Actinocorallia herbida: one gene and its partner. The protein of the gene in region 1 interacts with the protein of each later gene in a pairwise test. Links are inferred from orthologs where the notes say so. Each region holds a gene or a part of one and is shown on either strand. Other genes may lie near its edges. The genes, in order: EDD29_RS35190 and ftsZ.

The links.
Region 2: the proteins of EDD29_RS35190 (region 1) and ftsZ interact in binary tests that used the Escherichia coli proteins (3 or more experiments, as listed by UniProt). The link is inferred for Actinocorallia herbida from one-to-one orthologs.

The regions. Positions count from the first base shown.
Region 1 is NZ_RJKE01000001.1:7,722,630-7,732,641, forward strand. The notes cover bases 6,502-9,487. They hold EDD29_RS35190 (rod shape-determining protein), read right to left. Parts: upstream 8,521-9,487; coding sequence 7,483-8,520; downstream 6,502-7,482. Other genes in these bases: mreD (rod shape-determining protein MreD), read right to left, coding at 6,502-6,564; mreC (rod shape-determining protein MreC), read right to left, coding at 6,590-7,483; ndk (nucleoside-diphosphate kinase), read right to left, coding at 8,774-9,184; EDD29_RS35200 (hypothetical protein), read right to left, coding at 9,211-9,487. Also shown: EDD29_RS35160 (TIGR03936 family radical SAM-associated protein), read right to left, coding at 1-489; EDD29_RS35165 (TIGR03960 family B12-binding radical SAM protein), read right to left, coding at 753-2,684; rod shape-determining protein RodA, read right to left, coding at 2,781-3,944; mrdA (penicillin-binding protein 2), read right to left, coding at 3,941-5,989; more of mreD, read right to left, coding at 5,986-6,501; more of EDD29_RS35200, read right to left, coding at 9,488-10,012. UniProt on the Escherichia coli protein: Forms membrane-associated dynamic filaments that are essential for cell shape determination. Acts by regulating cell wall synthesis and cell elongation, and thus cell shape.
Region 2 is NZ_RJKE01000001.1:1,518,654-1,528,559, reverse strand. The notes cover bases 6,928-9,807. They hold ftsZ (cell division protein FtsZ), read right to left. Parts: upstream 9,070-9,807; coding sequence 7,786-9,069; downstream 6,928-7,785. Other genes in these bases: EDD29_RS07200 (cell division protein FtsQ/DivIB), read right to left, coding at 9,278-9,807; EDD29_RS07210 (YggS family pyridoxal phosphate-dependent enzyme), read right to left, coding at 7,064-7,765; EDD29_RS07215 (cell division protein SepF), read right to left, coding at 6,928-6,979. Also shown: ileS (isoleucine--tRNA ligase), read left to right, coding at 1-2,743; EDD29_RS07235 (DUF1707 SHOCT-like domain-containing protein), read left to right, coding at 2,841-3,461; EDD29_RS07230 (hypothetical protein), read right to left, coding at 3,548-4,978; EDD29_RS07225 (DivIVA domain-containing protein), read right to left, coding at 5,199-6,086; EDD29_RS07220 (YggT family protein), read right to left, coding at 6,158-6,436; more of EDD29_RS07215, read right to left, coding at 6,485-6,927; more of EDD29_RS07200, read right to left, coding at 9,808-9,906. UniProt on the Escherichia coli protein: Essential cell division protein that forms a contractile ring structure (Z ring) at the future cell division site. The regulation of the ring assembly controls the timing and the location of cell division.

The DNA of each region.
Region 1 (10,012 bases):
GTCGAACCGGCGCCGGCCCTTCTTGGTGAGGCGTTCCACCTCGATCACTTCGGCGTCCAAGAACGCCGCCACGGCAGACTCGGCGGCGTCCACAGGGACGCCGTCCAGCCGCAGCAGCCATTCGGAGGCCTCGAGGCGGTCGGCCAAGGCCGTGCCGACCCGGGCGGGTACGACGTCGATGACGTCGAGGCCGCCGGGCAGCGCCGCGTCGAGCTCGGCCCGGATCCGCGCAGGGTCGCGGTTCTCGGTGAGCCCGATCTCCAGGTACTCAGCCTCGCTGGCCGTTCCCGTAGCCGCCGCACCCGCGTAAGAGATCTTCGGGTGCGGAGTGAATCCGGCACTGAACGCGACAGGGATCCCGGCGCGCCTCACTGCGCGTTCCACGGCCCGGGAGATGTCACGGTGGCTGGTGAACCTGAGGCGGCCGCGCTTGGCATAGCGGATCCGCAGCTTCTGGGTCACCGGGGCCGGTGCAGGACCGTCCGGCATGGGGGCCAGTGGTCTGTCCTTCCTACTAGCACGTTCTCTCTCGGCGGCCCGGTGCTCCGAATCAGACCGATTTTCATCGGTCCGCCCTTCGATGCGACCACCGTCGTACAACGAGTGTCTGAACCTAGAGTACGGTGCGCGGCGAACGCCTTTGTCCAGCGCGTCCCCCGAACGGGGTTCCACCCGAGCTGTTCCCCTGTGACGGGGATCTCAACCGCCCTGTCTCCGCGATCTCAGGAGACCGCGGAGACCCACCGGTCTCCTCAGCCGTTCACGACGCTGAGGGGCAGCAGCTTCCGGCCGGTCGGGCCGATCTGGATCTCGGTGCCCATCGACGGGCAGACCCCGCAGTCGTAGCAGGGGGTCCAGCGGCAGTCCTCGACCTCGGCGCCGTCGTCGATGGCCTCGCGCCAGTCCTGCCAGAGCCACTCGCGGTCGAGTCCGGCGTCCAGGTGGTCCCAGGGCAGGACCTCGACCTCTTCGCGCTCGCGCACGGTGTACCAGTCGAGGTCGACGGGACCCTCCTCGAAGACCTCGGCGGCCTTGGCCATCCAGCGCTCGTAGGAGAAGTGCTCGGACCAGCCGTCGAACCGGCCGCCGTCCTCCCACACCGCGCGGATCACCGCGCCGACCCGGCGGTCGCCGCGTGACAGCAGTCCCTCGATCACCGAGGGCTTGCCGTCGTGGTAGCGCATGCCGATGGCGCGGCCGTACCGCTTGTCGTTGCGCAGTTCGTCCCGCAGCGCGCGCAGCCGCCGGTCGACGGTCTCATGATCGGCCTGCGCGGCCCACTGGAAGGGCGTGTGCGGCTTCGGCACGAACCCGCCGATGGACACGGTGCAGCGGATGTCACGGCTGCCCGTGGCGTCCCGGCCCGCCTGGATGACCCGTCTGGCCATGTCGGCGATCGCCATGACGTCCTCGTCCTCCTCGGTGGGGAGGCCGCACATGAAGTAGAGCTTGACCTGGCGCCAGCCGTTCTCGTACGCGGTGGTGACGGTGCGGATGAGGTCGTCCTCCGACACCATCTTGTTGATCACCTTGCGCATCCGCTCGGAGCCGCCCTCGGGCGCGAAGGTCAGGCCGGAGCGGCGGCCGTTGCGGGAGAACTCGTTGGCCAGGGTGATGTTGAAGGCGTCCACCCGGGTGGACGGCAGGGACAGCGAGGTCTTGGTGCCCTCGTAGCGGTCGGCGAGCCCCTTGGCGACCTCGCCGATCTCGCTGTGGTCGGCCGACGACAGCGACAGCAGGCCGACCTCGTTGAAGCCGGACGCCTTGAGGCCCTGCTGGACCATGTCGCCGATCGTGGTGATCGAGCGCTCGCGCACCGGACGGGTGATCATGCCGGCCTGGCAGAACCGGCAGCCGCGGGTGCAGCCGCGGAAGATCTCCACCGAGAAGCGCTCATGGACGGTCTCGGCCAGCGGGACCAGCGGGTTCTTCGGGTAGGGCCAGGCGTCGAGGTCCATGACGGTGTGCTTGACGATCTGCCACGGCACGCCCTGCCGGTTCGGCGCGACCCGCTGGATCCTGCCGTCGGGCAGGTAGGTGACGTCGTAGAACTTCGGCACGTAGACGCCGCCGGACACCGCGAGGCGGTGCAGCAGGCCGTCGCGGCCTTCGGGACGGCCCTCGCGCTTCCACTCCCGGATCACCTCGGTGATCTTGAGCGAGATCTCCTCGCCGTCGCCGAGCACCGCGGCGTCGACGAAGTCGGCGATCGGCTCGGGGTTGAACGCCGCGTGGCCGCCCGCCAGGACGATCGGGTCCTCCTCGCGCCGGTCGGCGGCGAGCAGGGGCATCCCCGCGAGGTCGAGCGCGGTCAGCAGGTTGGTGTAGCCGAGCTCGGTGGAGAAGGACACCCCGAGGATGTCGAACGCGCCGACCGGGCGGTGGCCGTCGACGGTGAACTGCGGGATCTTGTGCTCGCGCATGATCGCCTCGAGGTCGGGCCAGACCGAGTACGTCCGCTCGGCCAGCACCCCCTCGCGCTCGTTCAGCACCTCGTAGAGGATCTGGACGCCCTGGTTGGGCAGGCCGACCTCATAGGCGTCCGGGTACATCAGGGCCCAGCGCACCTCGGCCGAATCCCAGTCCTTGACCGTGGAGTTCAGCTCGCCGCCCACGTACTGGATCGGCTTCTGCACCGACGGCAGCAGCGGCTCGAGCCGCGCGAACACCGACTCAACAGACATGACGGACCTTCCAGATCGTTACACGGCAAGATCAACGAATGCGGGAATCGCGGGGATGTTCCGGGACGCCCGGTCAAAACCCCAGGCTACCGGGCTTCAGGCGCTCCTGCCTCGGACGTGGACACCCTGGAGCAGGCCGAGCGCGATCATCGCGGCGAACGTCGCCGATCCACCATAGGAGACGAACGGCAGCGGCAGGCCGGTGATCGGCATGATGCCGATGCACATGCCGATGTTCTCGAACGTCTGGAACCCCAGCCAGCACACCACTCCAGCGGCCACGAGGGTGCCGAAGGGGTCGCTGGCGTGCGCGGCGATCCGCAGGCCGCGGAACAGGATGACCCCGATGAGCGCGACGATCACGAGCCCGCCGAGATAGCCGAGTTCCTCGCCCGCGACGGTGAAGATGAAGTCGGTCTGCTGCTCGGGGACGAACTGCCCGGTGGTCTGCTCCCCGTGGAACAGGCCCTTGCCGAACAGGCCGCCGGACCCGACCGCGATCTTGGCCTGGGCCGCGTTGTATCCGGCGCCGCGCGGGTCGGCCGTCGGGTCGACGAAGGCGGTGAACCGGGCGATCTGGTAGGCCTTGAGCACCCCCGCCATGATCGCGCCCACGGCCAGCGCGACGCCCGCGCCGACCAGCCCGACGGTCCAGATCTTCGAGGCGCCCGACAGCGCGAGCATCCCGATCACCACGACGCACAGCACCATCGTGGTGCCGAGGTCGGGCTGGAGCATGATCAGCGCGGCGGGCGCGCCCGCCAGGCCGAGCGCGATGAGGATGTCCTTGCGGCCGGGCCCGACCTCGCCGTCGCGCGGCTCACCGAGGATCATCGCCAGCAGCACCACGAGCCCGACCTTGGCGAACTCCGACGGCTGCACCTGGAAGCCGCCCCCGATGACGATCCAGGAGTGCGAGCCGTTGACGGTGTCGCCGAGCGGCGTCAGGACGGCGATGAGGCCGACGATCGAGAGCCCGTAGAGGATCGGCGCGTAGGCGCGCAGGAGGCGGTAGTCGCACACCGCGACGGCCGCGTACAGGACCGCGCCGATCGCGAGGTTCAGCACGTGCTTCTTGAGGAACGCCTCGGGGTCGGCGCGCAGTCCGGCCCGGGTCGCGGAGTACACCAACAGCGAGCTGATCACGCCGAGCGCGATCACCGGCACGATGAGGCCCCAGTCGAGGCGGCGGAGGAGTGACCTGTGCTCGGTCAGCCGCTGCGGCCAGGGCTGGCGCGCCGCTCCGTACCCGGCGCTCATGGCGCCACCTCCGGCAGGCTCGTCGGGAGGTGGCCGTCGGGCAGGGACGCCTTCACGCCGCCGAGCCCGTAGATCGCCTCGTAGATCTTGCGGACGGCCGGGGCGGCGAACGCGCCACCGGTGCCCGCGTCGGTGACCATCACGACGACCGCGTACTCGGGCTTCTCCGCGGGCGCGAAGGAGGCGAACCACGCGGTGTCGTCGTAGCCGTAGACCTCCGCGGTGCCGGTCTTGCCCGCGATGTGGACCTTGTCCATCGGGAAGCCGCCGAAGGCCCCCGCCGCGGTGCCCTGCGTGGTGACCTCGGCGAGCGCCTTGCGGATGTAGGTGATGGTCTTGCCGTCGACGGGCAGCTTGCCCGCGGGCTTCGGCTCGATCCGCCGCACGACGGTTCCGTCGGGGCGGACCAGGGCGGTCCCGACGTGGGGGGTGACCAGGGTGCCGCCGTTGGCGATGGCCGCGTACGCGCGGGCGAGCTGGAGCGGGGTGACCAGGACGTCGCCCTGGCCGACGGAGAAGTTCGCCGCGTCGCCGGCCCGCCAGACGAAGCCCTCCAGGCAGTTCTCCTTGGCGATCGCGCTCAGGTAGGCGGCCCGGGTGGGGCTGCTGACCTCGGGGTAGCCCGTCTTGGCCCGCTTGCAGTTCTCGGTCTTCGTCGCCGCCCAGTAGTCCTTCTTCCAGGTCCGGTCGGGGATGCGGCCGGGGGACTCGCCCGGCAGGTCGACCCCGGTCCTGGTGCCGAACCCGAACTTCCTGGCCATGCCGACCATCGGGTCCTTCGGGTTCTTGACCGGCTTGGTGGACCCGTCCTTGAGCCAGGCGTCGTAGGCGAACTTGTAGAAGATCGTGTCGCAGGAGACCACGAGGGCGGTGTGCAGGCTCATCGGGCCGTGCCCCTGGCCCTCGAAGTTCTGGAACGCCCGGTCGCCGACCATGAAGGAGCCGGGGCAGTCGTAGGTGCCCCTCAGCGAGTTGCCGTCGTTGACGGCGGCGGCCACCGAGGAGATCTTGAAGGTCGAGCCGGGCGGGAACTGGCCCGAGATCGCCCGGGAGATGAGCGGTTCGCCGCGCTTCTTGCCGAGCAGCGCGTCGTACTCCTCCTGGGAGATGCCCCCGGTCCAGATCGAGGGGTCATAGGTGGGGTAGCTGGCGAGCGCGACGACCCGGCCGGTGTTCACCTCCAGGACGACGCCCGCCGCGGCCGGCTTGCCGCCCGCCTTCTTGACCTTGTCGACCTGTTCGGCGATCGCGTTCTCGACCGCGGCCTGGACGCCCGCGTCCATGCTGGTGACCAGGTGCGAGCCCGGCACCGGAGCCTGTTCGCCGGCGATCCCGGTGACCCTTCCCCGCGCGTCGACGTTCACCTTGCGGACGCCGGGGCTGCCGCGCAGGTCCGCGTCGTAGGTGGCCTCCAGGCCGTCGCGGCCGATGAGGTCGACGCCCGCGAACCCGGTGACGCGCAGTCCCTCGCGCTGGTCCATCTCCTCCTGGGTGATGGGCTGGAGGTAGCCGAGCGTCTGGGCTGCGCTGGCGCCGTCCGGCTCGGGGTGCTCGCGCACCGCCTGGACCTGGGCGATGACGCCGGGGAACTCCTCCTGGCGCTCCAGGATCTGGAGGCCCTCCTTGGCGGTGACCCTGTCGTCGACGGGGATCGGCTGGTAGGGCGAGCCGGGCCAGCACGGCCGCGGGACGGTCGGCGAGCACAGCCGGGTCCGCTGCTGGAGGTCCTCCGGCGTGGTGCCGAGCACCTTCGCCAGCTCCGCGACGACGCTCTTGCCCCGGTCGGGCAGCCTGCCGAGGACGGTCAGGTCGACCGACACCACGAGGGCCGTGCGGTTGCGGACCAGGGGGCGGCCCTCGACGTCCAGGATGGAGCCGCGGACGGCGGGGACGACGATGTCGCGGGTGCGGTTCTCGGCGGCGACGGTCCGGTAGTGCTCGCCGTTGACGACCATGAGCACCCACATGCGCCCGGCCAGCACGAGCAGCAGCGCCGCCACCAGGACGTGCAGCACCACGAGCCGCGATCGGGTCCGCCCGTTCACCGGGACTGCCTGCCCAACCGCGCGTACCCGGGCACCGACAGGCCGCCGCGCGGCTCGCGCCGTTCGCCACGGCGCGAGAACCGCAGCACGGCCCAGACGACGAACGGGCTGGCCAGCAGGTCGTACAGCACGGCCAGCGGCACCACGCTCGTCACCGCCTCCCAGGAGGTGCGCGGGTCGCCGAGCAGCATTCCGACGAGCGCGTAGGCGAGGTTGCCGAGCAGCGCGCCCGCGGCGACCATGAAGAACGGGAGCACCGGCGAGCGCTGGACGTCGAGCCGCAGCAGGCCGCAGCCGTAGCCGATGAGGCAGTACACTAGGGCGTAGCGCCCGATGGTGTGGTCGGCGGGCGGCGCGATGTCGACCGCGAGGCCCGCGCAGAACCCCGCGACCATGCCGACGCGCTCGCCGCTGAACAGGGCGAGCGCGAGGACGGTGAGCAGGACGAGGTCGGGCGTGACGCCCCCGGGCAGCGGCAGCCGGTTGGCCACGGTGACCTGCACGAGGATGGCCGCGACGATGACGATGAAGGCCCGGAGTTTGACCCCCTGGGCCTCCTCTGCGGAGTTCAGCACGCTTTTCTAGCTCCCCTGCGGGTTCTCAGGAGGACGGGGTGGACGGCCGGGGCGGCAGCACCGCGTCGTGCGGGTCCCGGGCGGGCGGCGCGACGACGACGCCGACCACGTCAAGGCCGGAGAAGTGGACGAACGGCCGGATCAGGGCCGTGCGGGTGAGGGCTCCCGGGGTCTGTTCGACGCGGTCCACGACCCCGATCGGAACGCCGGGCACATACGGCCTGTCGTCCTTGGAGCCGAGGGTGACGACCCGCTGGCCGGGCGACAGGCGCGCGTCGGGGGCGAGCAGTTCCAGCCGGAGCGTGGCGGCGCCGACGCCGAAGCCGCGGCGGCCGGTGCCGGTGACGGAGCCGATCTCCTTGGACGTCTCCATCCGGGCGCCGACGGTCGAGGCCGAGTCGGTGGCCAGCAGGACCGTCGCGGACGCGGGTCCCGCCTTGATGACGCGGCCGACCAGGCCGTCGCCCGTCATGACGGTCATGTCGGGCTTGACGCCGCTCAGGGTGCCGACGTCGATGGTGACGGTGTCCTCGAAGCCCTGGCCCGCGGAGATGACGTTCGCCGCGACGATCTTGTAGCCGCCGAGGCCCGCGCTGCCGAGCAGCTTCTCCAGCTGCGCCGCACGGCCCTTGTCGACGGTCGTGGAGCGGAGCTGCTCGCGCAGCTCCTGGTTCTCCTTGACCAGGTCCTCGGCCCGGCTGCGCTGGCCGGGCGCGTCGCGGATCGCGTCGAAGGTGTTGCCGACGGGCCGGACGACGCCGGCCGCGACCCGCTCCAGCGGGCCGAAGACAGCGGCACCGACCCCGCGCAGCACGTTCAGCGGGGAGTTCTCCCCGCCCCGGAAGTCGAGGGTGATGAGCACCAGCGACGCGACGAGCAGGACGCCCAGCACGAGCCGGTTCTTGCCGGTGTCACGCATCAGCGCCGCGGCTCGGGCACCAGGACCTGGCGCAGCGACTCGAAGTCCTCGATGCACTTGCCGGTGCCGAGCACGACGGAGTCGAGCGGGTTGTCGACGAGATGGATCGGCATGCCCGTCTCCTCCCGGACGCGTTCGTCCAGGTGCTTGAGGAGGGCGCCGCCGCCCGTCAGGGCGATGCCCCGGTCCATGATGTCCCCGGAGAGCTCCGGCGGGCACTTGTCGAGGGTGGTCTTCACCGCGTCGACGATGGCGTTGACGGGCTCCTCGATCGCGCGCCTGACCTCCTCGGAGGAGATGACGACGGTCTTGGGCAGCCCCGACACCAGGTCGCGGCCCCGGATCTCGTAGTTGGGCTCGTCCTCGCCGCCGGTCGGGAACGCGCTGCCGATCGCGATCTTGATCTCCTCGGCGCTGCGCTCGCCGAGCATCAGCGAGTACTCCTTCTTGGCGAAGGTGATGACGGCCTGGTCGAGCTCGTCGCCGCCGACCCGCACGGACTGGCTGGTGACGATGCCGCCGAGGGAGATGATGGCCACCTCCGTCGTGCCGCCGCCGATGTCCACGACCATGTTGCCGGTCGGCTCGTAGACGGGCAGGCCCGCGCCGATCGCCGCGGCCATCGGCTCCTCGATGATGTAGACGCGGCGGGCGCCGGCCTGGTAGCCGGCCTCCTTGACCGCGCGCTGCTCCACCCCGGTGATGCCGGACGGGACCGCGACGACGATGCGGGGCTTGGCGAAGTGCCGGCGCTTGTGCACCTTCTGGATGAAGTACCGCAGCATCCGCTCGGTCACGTCGAAGTCGGCGATCACGCCGTCCTTGAGCGGGCGGACCGCGACGATGTTGCCGGGAGTGCGGCCGATCATCCGTTTCGCCTCGATCCCGACCGCGACGATCTTGCCCGTGTGGGTGTTGATGGCCACCACGGACGGCTCGTTGAGCACGATCCCGCGGCCACGCAGATAGACGAGCGTGTTGGCGGTACCGAGGTCGACCGCCATATCACGGCCTAGGAACGACAGCTTGTTACCCATGGAGAAAAGGGGGCCCTTCCTACTGGCAGTGGCACCAGAGATGACGGTCGGAGCGGCGAGTTCATCGTAACGCGACCGCAACGACCGCGGCAGTCACCGGGCCGCGGACGCCATCGGAAATTCCGCGCGTGATTCGACTATTGCACAGCGAAACGGAACCACACGACCGGAAACGCGAACGCACCGCGCGCCGATCATACGGCGGACGGTGCGTTCGCGGGTGCGTATCGCGCGGCGGGAGTCCCGCCGCGGCTCATCCCAGCTCGGGGAAGAACAGCTTGACCTCGCGCGCGGCGGACTCGGGAGAGTCGGAACCGTGCACGATGTTCTCGCCGATCTCGAGGGCGAAGTCGCCGCGCAGGGTGCCGGGGGCCGCCTTGACGGGGTCGGTCGCACCGGCCAGGGCGCGGAACGCCTCGATGGCGCGGGGGCCCTCGGCGACCAGGGCGACGAGCGGGCCGCCGGTGATGAACTCGACGAGCTCGCCGAAGAACGGACGCTCGCGGTGCTCGCCGTAGTGGTCCTCGGCGACGTCGCGGGTCAGGGTGCGCAGCTCGAGCGCGACCAGCTTCAGGCCCTTGTTCTCGATGCGCGAGAGGACCTCGCCGACCAGGCCCTTGCGGACGCCGTCGGGCTTGACCAGGATCAGGGTGCGCTCGGACACGACTGTGTTCTCCAGTGTTGTTCAGATCAGGTGGGTAGGTGGGAAAGCCTATCGGTGTCCTGTGCGTCCCGGCGCCGGGCCGCGGCCTGCACGGCCGGGACCAGGCACGTCGCGGCCACGGCGAGGCCCAGGGCGGTCGCCGTCCAAGCGCGCTGGGCGGAGGCGAGGGAGTCCAGCGGGCCGTCTCCGGCGCCCGCGTGGCCGAGACCGGCGAGCTGGAGCGACCCGGCGATGAGGCTGCCGCTCAGCAGCGCGGGGAAGCACAGCGCGAGCCCGAATCCGAAGGCGCCGGGCGGGGCGTCGCGCAGCGAGGAGGCGAGGGCGAGCCCTGCGCCTCCGGCGAGCGAGACCAGCGCGGGGCCCAGCAGCGGGCCGCCGGACAGCGGGTCGTAGGCGAGCAGCAGGCCGGTCCCCCCGACCATCAGCGCGCAGCCCGCACCGACCGCGGTGCGCGCGCCCCGCGCGTCGAGGGGCACGGTCGACAGGGCGGCGGCGAGCGCGGCGAACGCGCCCGCGCCGAAGGGCCACAGCTCGGTCGCGCCGACGCCGCGGGCGGTGGCGGTGAGCCCCGCGAGCGGCGCGCTCACCGGCAGCACGAGCACCCCGACGAGCAGCAGGACCGGTCCGGGCGCGAGCGGTCCCGAGGCGTCGCGTCCGGCGGCCAGCGCCATGCCGGTGAGCGCGGCGAGGCCCAGCGCGGCGACGATCAGGTTGACGCCCGGGGCCCACGCCCGCTCGACGGCGAGCACCGCGAGGAACGCGAGGCCCGCCGCGGGCACGAGCGGCAGCGTCAGCTGGGCCCGTTCGGCGGCGGGCAGCGGGACCGGG
Region 2 (9,906 bases), 6.2 Mb from region 1 along the record:
GACCGAGCGCATGGGCTACTGGACGGACCTGGCGAACGCCTACCGGACCATGGACCCTGCCTACGTCGAGTCGGTCTGGTGGTCGCTCAAGGTCATCTGGGACAAGGGCCTGCTCTTCCAGGACCACCGGATCACCCCGTACTGCCCGCGCTGCGGCACCGGCCTGTCCGACCACGAGCTGGGCCAGCCCGGCGGCTACGAGACGGTCTCCTCCCCCTCGGTCTACGTGCGGATGCCCGTCACGTCCGGCCGCTTCGAGGGCGCCGACCTGCTCATCTGGACCACCACGCCCTGGACCCTGGTGTCCAACACCGCGGTCGCCGTGCACCCGGACGTCACCTACGTGGTGGCGGTCAAGGACGGCGAGAAGCCGGTGATCGTCGCCGAGCCCCTGCTGGAGAGCGCGCTCGGCGAGGGCTGGACCGCCCGCGAGTCCTTCTCCGGCACCGAGCTGGAGCGCACCCCGTACTCCCGGCCGTTCGAGCTGGTCGAGATCCCGGGCGCCCACTTCGTCCTGCTGGCCGACTACGTCACCGTCGAGGACGGCACCGGCCTCGTCCACCAGGCCCCGGCCTTCGGCGCCGACGACCTCCAGACCTGCAAGCGCTACGGCCTGCCCGTGGTCAACCCGATCGGCCCCGACGGACGCTTCGCCGAGGACGTCCCGATGGTCGGCGGCGTCCTGTTCAAGGAGGCCGACGAGCGCCTCACCGAGGACCTGCGCGAGCGCGGCCTGCTGTTCCGCGGCAGCCACTTCGAGCACAGCTACCCGCACTGCTGGCGCTGCCACTCCGCGCTGCTGTACTACGCGCTGCCCGCCTGGTACATCCGCACCACCGCGGTCAAGGACGCGCTGCTCCGCGAGAACGCCGGGACGAACTGGTTCCCCGAGACGATCAAGGAGGGCCGGTACGGCGAGTGGCTGCGCAACAACGTCGACTGGTCCCTGTCGCGCTCGCGGTACTGGGGCACGCCCCTGCCGCTGTGGATCTGCCCGGACGAGCACGTCACCTGCGTCGGCTCGCTGAAGGAGCTGTCGGAGCTGGCCGGCGAGGACCACTCCGAGCTCGACCCGCACCGCCCGTTCGTCGACGACGTCACCTTCGGCTGCCCGGTCTGCGCGCAGACCGCCAAGCGCGTCCCCGACGTCATCGACGCCTGGTACGACTCGGGCTCCATGCCGTTCGCCCAGCACGGCGCGCCGTACACCGACCTGCCCGAGTTCGAGGCCAACTACCCGGCCCAGTTCATCTGCGAGGCCACCGACCAGACCCGCGGCTGGTTCTACTCGCTGATGGCCGTCGGCACCCTGGTGTTCGACAAGTCCTCGTACGAGAACGTCCTGTGCCTCGGCCTGATCCTCGCCGAGGACGGCCGGAAGATGTCCAAGCACCTCGGCAACGTCCTCCAGCCGCTCCCCCTCATGGAGCAGCACGGCGCCGACGCGCTGCGCTGGTTCATGGCCTGCTCCGGCTCCCCGTGGGCGGCCCGGCGCGTCGGCCACGCCGCCCTTGAGGAGATCGTCCGGAAGGTCCTGCTGACCTACTGGAACACCGCGTCGTTCTTCGTCCTGTACGCCAACGCCGCGGCGGCCCAGGACGGCGCCTGGACCCCGGCGCGACTCGCCGAGGCGCCCGCCCCGGCCGACCGGCCGCTGCTGGACCGCTGGGCGCTCGCCGAACTCCACCGCACGACGGCTGAGGTCACCGCCGCCCTTGAGGTGTTCGACACCCAGGCCGCGGGCCGGCGCCTGACCGAGTTCGTCGACGACCTGTCCAACTGGTACGTCCGGCGCTCCCGCCGCCGCTTCTGGGAGGGCCCGACCACCCCGGAGAACCACTCGGCCTTCGCGACCCTGTACGAGTGCCTGGAGACCCTCACCCGGCTCATGGCCCCGCTCGTCCCGTTCCTCACCGACCACGTCTGGGACGTGCTCAAGCCCGAGGGCGCGCCGGAGTCCGTCCACCTGGCGGACTGGCCGACGGCCGACCCCGCGCTCGTCGACACCGCGCTCACCGCCCAGATGGCGCTCGTCCGCCGGCTGGTCGACCTCGGGCGGGCGGCGCGCACGTCCTCCGCGGTCCGCATCCGCCAGCCGCTCGGCCGCGCCCTCGTCGGCGCGCCGGGCTGGGCGGGGCTGCCCGAGGCGCTGCGCGCGCAGATCGCCGAGGAGCTGAACGTCGGCGCGTTCGAGGACCTGTCGTCGATCGGCGGCGACCTCGTCGAGTACGAGGTGAAGCCGAACTTCCGCGAGCTGGGCAAGCGGTACGGCAAGCAGACCCCGCTGGTCGCCAAGGCGGTCACCGCGGCCGACCCGGTCGAGCTCGTCGCGGACGTGCGCGCGGGCGCCCACACCTTCGAGGTGCCCCAGGTCGGCACGGTCGAGCTGGGCGCCGGCGACGTCATCGTCACCGAGCGGCCCCGCTCCGGCTGGGCCGTGGAGTCCGCGGGCGGCGAGACCCTCGCCCTCGACCTGGAGATCACCCCCGCGCTGCGCCTGGCGGGCCTCGCCCGCGAGGCCGTCCGGATGATCCAGGACGCCCGCAAGCAGTCCGGCCTCGAGGTCACCGACCGCATCCGGCTGGTCTGGACCGCGACCGACGGCGACATGGCCGCGGCGCTGCGCGCGCACGGTGCCGAGGTCGCCGGAGAGGTCCTCGCCGACGCCCTCACCGAGGGCGCCGCCGAACCCACCCACACCGACGCCGACCTGGGTCTGGCGTTCGCCCTGAGCCGGGTGTGACGCATCGGGGTGGACCCTTAGGGGTCCACCCCGACATTCCCCGCATCTCGCCCGAGAACCCTGGGGAGACCCTTCCGCCTAGGCCATAGTGGAAGGCGTGGAACTCGAAAAGAAGCCCGACCTTCGCGCCTCCGACGCCGACCGGGACGAGGTCGCGGCGCTCCTCGGCACGGCCATGGCCGAAGGCCGCCTCAGCCCCGAGGAGCACTCCGAGCGCCTCGAGCTGCTGTACGCCGCCAAGACCTACGCAGAGCTCGCCCCCCTCACCGCCGACCTCCCCCAGGACTCCGCGCGGCCCCGGGTCTCGCTGCGCAAGGACGACGCCGAGCTTCCCCCGCCGTCAAGGCCGTCCAGCACGATCACCTGCGTGCTGAGCGGCGTGGAGCGCAAGGGCCGCTGGCTCGTCGAACCGGTCACGACGGTCAACTGCGTGCTGGGCGGGGTCGAACTCGACTTCCGGAACGCGGTGCTCACCCAGCGCGAGGTCGTCGTCAACGTCAGCTGCCTCCTGGGCGGCGTCGAGGTGACCGTGCCGCCGGGCGTCCGGGTGGAGGTCGACACCACGGCCGTCCTCGGCGGCGCGGGCGACCCGAAGAACGACACCCTCGACCCGAACGCGCCGGTCATCCGCTTCACCGGCTTCGTCCTGCTCGGCGGCCTCGACTTCAAGCGCAAGCCCCCCAAGGGCAAGGGCCGCTGGAAGGACCTCCTGGGCTGATCCCCGGGCCCCGCCGAGCCCCGGGCGGAAAGACGACAGCACCCCGCGCCCATCGGGCACGGGGTGCTTCGCTGCTCGGCTGCGGATCAGACCGCGGGCTCCTTGTCGGGCTGGCAGACCAGGCAGGGGGTGCAGCCCCGGTCCTTGGCCTCGCCGCGCGGCAGGGACTCCAGATCCTCGTCGTCCTCGCCGATGTCCTCGATGAGGGCGCACTCGGGCCGGTGGTAGCGCTTGGTGCCGGACAGGATCCGCACGAGCGGGCCCTCGGCGGCCGACTCCGCCACGTCGTCCCCGGCCTCGTCGTGCTCCTCGGCCTCGACGGCCAGGGCGTCGTCGGACTCCCGGGACTCCGGCACGCTCACCAGGGGCCCGGCCTCGGCGGCCACCTCGGCCGCGGGCGCGGGCACGATCGGCAGCGGCGCGGAAGGCTCCTCCGGCTCCGGCTCCGGCTCCTCGTCGATGACCTTGACCTGACCGGTCCTGGCGACGGGCTCGGCGGCGACGGGCTCGACCACCCGCTTCCAGTGGCCGTCGCCCTCCTCGGCGGGCTCCGGCTCGGACTCGGCGGGGTGGTCCTGAATCGGGAAGTCCTTGTCGAGCGGGCTCGGCGGGAACGGCGTGGGCACCCAGTCCGTCACGGTGTCCTCCACCGGCGACAGCGACGGGGCGGGCAGCGGCGCGGGCGCCGGGTCGACGGGGGTGCTCCACCGGTCGACGGGCTCGGGCCGCTCGGGCCGCTCGAACCTGTCGGCACCGCCGAACGAGGTCTCGCCGCGGTAGGCGGAGGTGTCGCTGGTGTAGGAGATCTCGCCGTACGGCGAGTCGCTGCCGTAAGGCGCGTCGCCGCCGAACGGGGCGTCGGCGTACGGCGCCGCGGAGAACTCCGTGCGCCGGGTGTCGGCGATGGTCGGGAACGGCTCGGCTCCCGGACGCGGGGCGTCCGACCCGGTGGCGCCCGACGGCTCACCGTCGAGGCCGGAGGACGCACCGTCCTCATCCGCCGGACCCGCAATGGCGCGCGCCGCCAGTGCGGTGTCCGGCAGACAGGCGGTGCAGGGGCTGAACCCCTCCTCCTGCGCCTCGACGTAGGTGAGCTCCTCGGTCTGGCGGCCGGCGAGCTGCCGGCAGCTGTCGAGGTGGTAGCGCTTGCGGCCGGGCACCACGTGCACGATCGCGTCCTCGGGGACCTGACCCGACGGCATCGGGAAGGCGACCGGTGTCGCCTCCTCGCGCTCGGCGGGCTCCTCCTCGACCGTCCGGGCTGCGGCCTGTCGGGCGGCCCGGCCCGGCTGGCGGGACTTGGGCGCCGCGGCGCGGGCCGGCGCGGTGCCGAACAGCTCCTTGCGGCGCAGGAAGACCCCTATGGCCAGGCAGAGGAACGACACGATGCTGACGGCTATCGAGATGTACATCAACTGCAGCCCGTGCAGTCCTACGACCGCCTCGTCCTGCACGACTATCCCCGCCACCAGCAGCGCGATCGCACCGATCACGAGCAGGCCACTCAGGATGATCACTAGGTCTCCCTAACTCCCCGGTTCCCGGTCTCGCGGCGGTGCCTCGCGGCCGGTGCGGACGCCTCAACGGGCGGGACCACCGCCGTGGGCAGCACCCTATCGCCTGACGACCGTGTCACAGGTCAGGCGATGACATGCCGTGTCTGCGGAAGGCCATAGCGCCCACCGCAGGACACGTCCGTCCCCTCGCGCGAAACCGGCTCATCCCGCCGGCGACGGGTCAGCGTCGGTCCTGCGGAGGCTCGCCCACGTGGAACGCACCCGTCGCGCCGCCGTGCTGGGCGGGCTCGGACGGGGGCGGGAACGGAGTCGGGCCGGTGACGACGGGCGCGGACTGCGTGGCCCCCGCGTGCACGGGCACGGCGACGGGCTGCTGCGGTCCGGTCAGCGAAGGCTGGAACGTCTCGGCGCCGGCCTCGAGTTCACGCAGCTGACCCTCGAGGTAGGCCTTGAGGCGGCTGCGGTACTCGCGCTCGAAGGCGCGCAGGTCGTCCACGCGGCGCTCCAGCTCCTCACGCTGCTGCACGAGCGAGCCCATGACCTGGCGGTGCCGCTCCTGGGCGTCGCGGTCGAGCTGCTCGGCGCGGGACCGGGCCTCGGAAACGATCTGGTCGGCCTGGCGGCGCGCCTTGCCGAGAATGTCCTCCGCCTCGCGGCGGGCCCGGCCGAGGTGCTCGTCGGCTTCGCGGCGGGCGTCGGCGATCGCCTGGTCGGCGGTCTGCTGCGCCAGCGCGAGCACGCGCGCCGCGGTGTCCATGTTGTCCTCGGTGGAAGGCCGCGGGTTGATCTGCTCGGCGGCGTGCTGGGTGAGGCCCATGACCGGCTCGACCTGCTGCGGCTGCATCGGCGGCTGCTGCTGGAGCATCGGCTCGGGCATCTGCGGTGCCAGGTCGGGCTTGGGCTCCACGATGGGCGCGGCCATCGCGGGCACCTTGCCGCGCAGGCACTCGGCCAGCTTCGCGCGCAGCTCCTCGTTCTCCTGGATCAGCCTGTCGAGCTCTGCCTCGACCTCATCAAGGAAGGCGTCTACCTCTTCCTCGTCATAACCGGGCCGCAGCCTGGTCGTACTGAACTGCTTGTTCCGCACATCCGCGGGTGTCAGCGGCATGTTGGTCTCCTTGGCGCGCTTGGAGTCTGTCCACAGGACGGTATCCGATCAAAGCCCCACGGCGAAGACGATCATGTCGTCAGTGCACCGACCACCCTGATGAGGATCAAGACGATCAGGAACAGCACCATGAAACTCAGGTCGAGACTCACGTTACCCAATCGCAACGGTTTGAAGATACGCCTCAGCCGCACGAGGACCGGCTCGGTGATCGTCCAGATCGGTTCGGCGAACAGGAGGACGACTCCCTGGGGCCGCCAAGGCTGCTTAGACGTGCTCTCCGCGTACAACTTGAGGTAATCGAGGATCAACCTGCCGATCAAGACCAGCAGGAACAGATACAAGATCACCGTAAGAACGGCTCCAACGACTGTCACGGACACTCTCGCATGTGGCTGTCAGCTTTGGTTGAAGAATCCGCGTTCTGCCATCCGGGCCTTGTCTTCGGCGGTGACCTCAACATTGGCGGGGGACAGCAAGAACACCTTGTTAGTAACGCGCTCGATGCTCCCATGGAGCCCGAAGATGAGGCCGGCCGCGAAGTCGACGAGACGCTTGGCGTCGCTGTCGATCATCTCGGTGAGGTTCATGATCACCGGCGTGCCCTCACGGAAGTGCTCGCCGATGAGACGTGCCTCGTTGTACGTCCTCGGGTGAAGCGTAGTGATACGCGCCAAATCGGAGAGGGCGGGCTGGGTGCGCTCGCGCGGCGGAGCCGGGGGGTCGAGGGCGAGCTGCGCCGCGGCGTCCTCCTCGACCGGCTGCCTGCGGCGCGGGACGGCGGTCTCGGCCGCGGTCTCCGCCTCGTCGTAGTCCTCGTAATCGTCGTAGTCGTAGCGGTCGTCCTCGACGAGGCCGAGATAGACCGCCATCTTGCGCATCGCGCTGGCCATGGACCCCTCCGATCCGAAATCCCGTCCAGAGTGTCTGGTTTCGACCCTCTTGTCGGACGGCGTCCGCTACCTACAGGGCGGACATTACCCGACGATTGCCCGTCTGCCGCCGAGCAACGCCGTACCGATGCGGACGTGTGTCGCACCACAGGCGATCGCCTCGTCGAGGTCCCCGCTCATGCCCGCCGAGACGATCCGCGCCTCGGGATGATCCGCCCTGATCGCGGCGGCGAGTTCGGCGAGCCTGGCGAAGGCCGGACCCGGGTCCTCCCCCAGCGGCGCCACCGCCATGACCCCGCCCAGCTCCAGCCCGGGAGCCTGCGCGATCGCCTCGGCCAGCGCCGGAACGTCCTCGGCCCGAGCGCCCCCGCGCCCGTCGGCCTCCGGGGGATCGAGCGAGACCTGGACGAGGCAGCGCACCGGCTCCGGCCGCTCCACCGCCTCCGCCGACAGCGCCGTGACCAGCCTCGGCCGGTCCACGGAGTGGACGACCGAGGCGTACCGCAGCACCGACTTCACCTTGTTCGTCTGGAGCCTGCCGACGAAGTGCCAGGTGAGCGGAAGATCACGGCACTCGGCGGCCTTGGCGCCCGCCTCCTGGTCGCGGTTCTCCCCGACGTCGGTCACCCCGAGCCCGGCCAGCAGCCGGACGTCGGAGGCGGGCCTGGTCTTGGTCACCGCGATCAGCGTGATCTCGGCCGGGTCGCGCCCGGCCTTGTCGCACGCGAGCGCGATGCGCGCGCGGACGCCCTCCAAGGCGTCCGCGAGCTCATCTGCACGAGTCATGATCCTGTTTCGGGGAGGGGCTACTTCAGGAAGTCCGGCACGTCGATCTCTTCTTCGAACTCGACCGGGGGCGTGCGACGCCGGACCGGCTCGCCGCCGAGGAAACGGTCCATCCGGGTCACCGCGGGCGGCTCCGGCGCCGGCCGCGGCACCTTAGGGTGCGCCGCGTCCGACTCTTCGTCACCGGCGGCCTCGGCGACCGGCTCCGTCTCGGCGACGGGCTCGGGGGTCCGCTCCGCCGCGGGCGCCGAGGTGGGTTCCGGCACCGAAGCGGTGGATTTCGCCGCCGCCTCGGTGACCGTGGGCCGGGGAGGAGGCGGTGGCAGTTTCTTGGCCTCCGGTTCGGGTGCCGCCGGCTGGAGCTCGTCGAAGCCCGCCGCGATCACGGTGACCCGCACCTCGTCGCCCAGCGCGTCGTCGATGACCGCGCCGAAGATGATGTTGGCGTCGGACGCCGCGGCGTTGGACACGAGCTGCGCGGCCTCGTTGATCTCGAACAGGCCGAGATCCGACCCGCCGGAGATGCTCAGGAGGACGCCGTGGGCGCCGTCGATGCTGGCCTCCAGCAGCGGGCTGGAGATCGCCATCTCGGCCGCGGCCACCGAGCGGTCGTCGCCGCGGGCCGAGCCGATGCCCATGAGGGCGGAGCCCGCCCCGGACATGACCGACTTGACGTCGGCGAAGTCGAGGTTGATCAGGCCGGGGGTGGTGATGAGGTCGGTGATGCCCTGGACACCGGACAGGAGCACCTGGTCGGCCGCCTTGAAGGCGTCCAGGACGCTGACCTGCCGGTCGGAGATCGACAGCAGCCTGTCGTTCGGGATGACGATCAGGGTGTCGACCTCGTCGCGCAGGGTCTCTATCCCCGCCTCGGCCTGCATCGCGCGGCGCTTGCCCTCGAAGCTGAACGGCCGGGTGACCACACCGATGGTCAGCGCGCCGAGGGTGCGCGCTATGTTCGCGACGACGGGGGCGCCGCCGGTGCCGGTGCCGCCGCCCTCTCCCGCGGTGACGAAGACCATGTCGGCCCCCTTGAGGACCTCCTCGATCTCCTCGCGGTGGTCTTCGGCGGCCTTGCGGCCGACTTCGGGGTTGGCGCCCGCGCCGAGGCCGCGGGTCAGTTCGCGGCCGACGTCGAGCTTGACGTCGGCGTCGCTCATGAGCAGCGCCTGCGCGTCGGTGTTGATCGCGATGAACTCGACGCCCTTGAGCCCCTCTTCGATCATCCGGTTGACGGCATTGACACCGCCACCGCCGATGCCGACGACTTTGATGACCGCGAGGTAGTTCTGCGGTGCTGCCACGGTGAGGGGCCTTTCCGCTAGCTTGCTGTTCGGACTACTCGTACTACGGGGACTAACCTTTACCCTCTACTTGAGGCTTACAGTTATGTAAACCTGAGGGCTGCTAGGGACAGTAGGGCCGCCCCCCATCAGGGTCAACTAACCGCGCACCGAGGAATTCGGCGTGTCGTAGTGCGCGCCGCTCGCCCCGATTCGCGGGAATTACCGATCATCTGGTAGTGACCACTCCCGGGGCACTCACATCTATGGTCCGGGCCGCCTTTCCCGCTTTCGTGGAAAGCAGCGCCTCCAGCAACTTGATCTTCTCGGCGCCCCGCTCGGCCGCACCCCAGACCACGGCGACGCCCCCGTTCAGCCGCAGTACGACGTGTTCGGGACCCGGCACCTCGACCTCGGTCAGCCGGGCCCGCCACCCGTCCGGCAGATCGCGCAGCACCGCGAGGCCCGACCTGGTCGCCGGATCGCCCGCGCCGGGCGCCGCCACGACGAGTTCCGGCAGGTGGCCGGGCTTGCGCGGGCCGGTGAGAACTGTCACACCGAATCGATCGAGCTGCGCGTAGCCGCCCTCCCCCGCCACCACCGCCACCGGCACCCGTTCGACGACCCGGATCACCAGGGTCGTGGGCCACGCCCGCTCGGCCTTCACCGACTCCACCTCGCGCACCGCGGAGATCCGCCGCTCGACCGCGCCGGCGTCGAGCCGCGCCATCGGGGTGCCGACGGGGACCAGCGCCACGTCCAGCACCTGCTTGCGGCTGAGCAGCGACAGGCCCCGCACCTCCACGTCCCGCACGACCAGCAGCCGCGAGCCGAGGACGACCCAGACGGCCGCGCCGA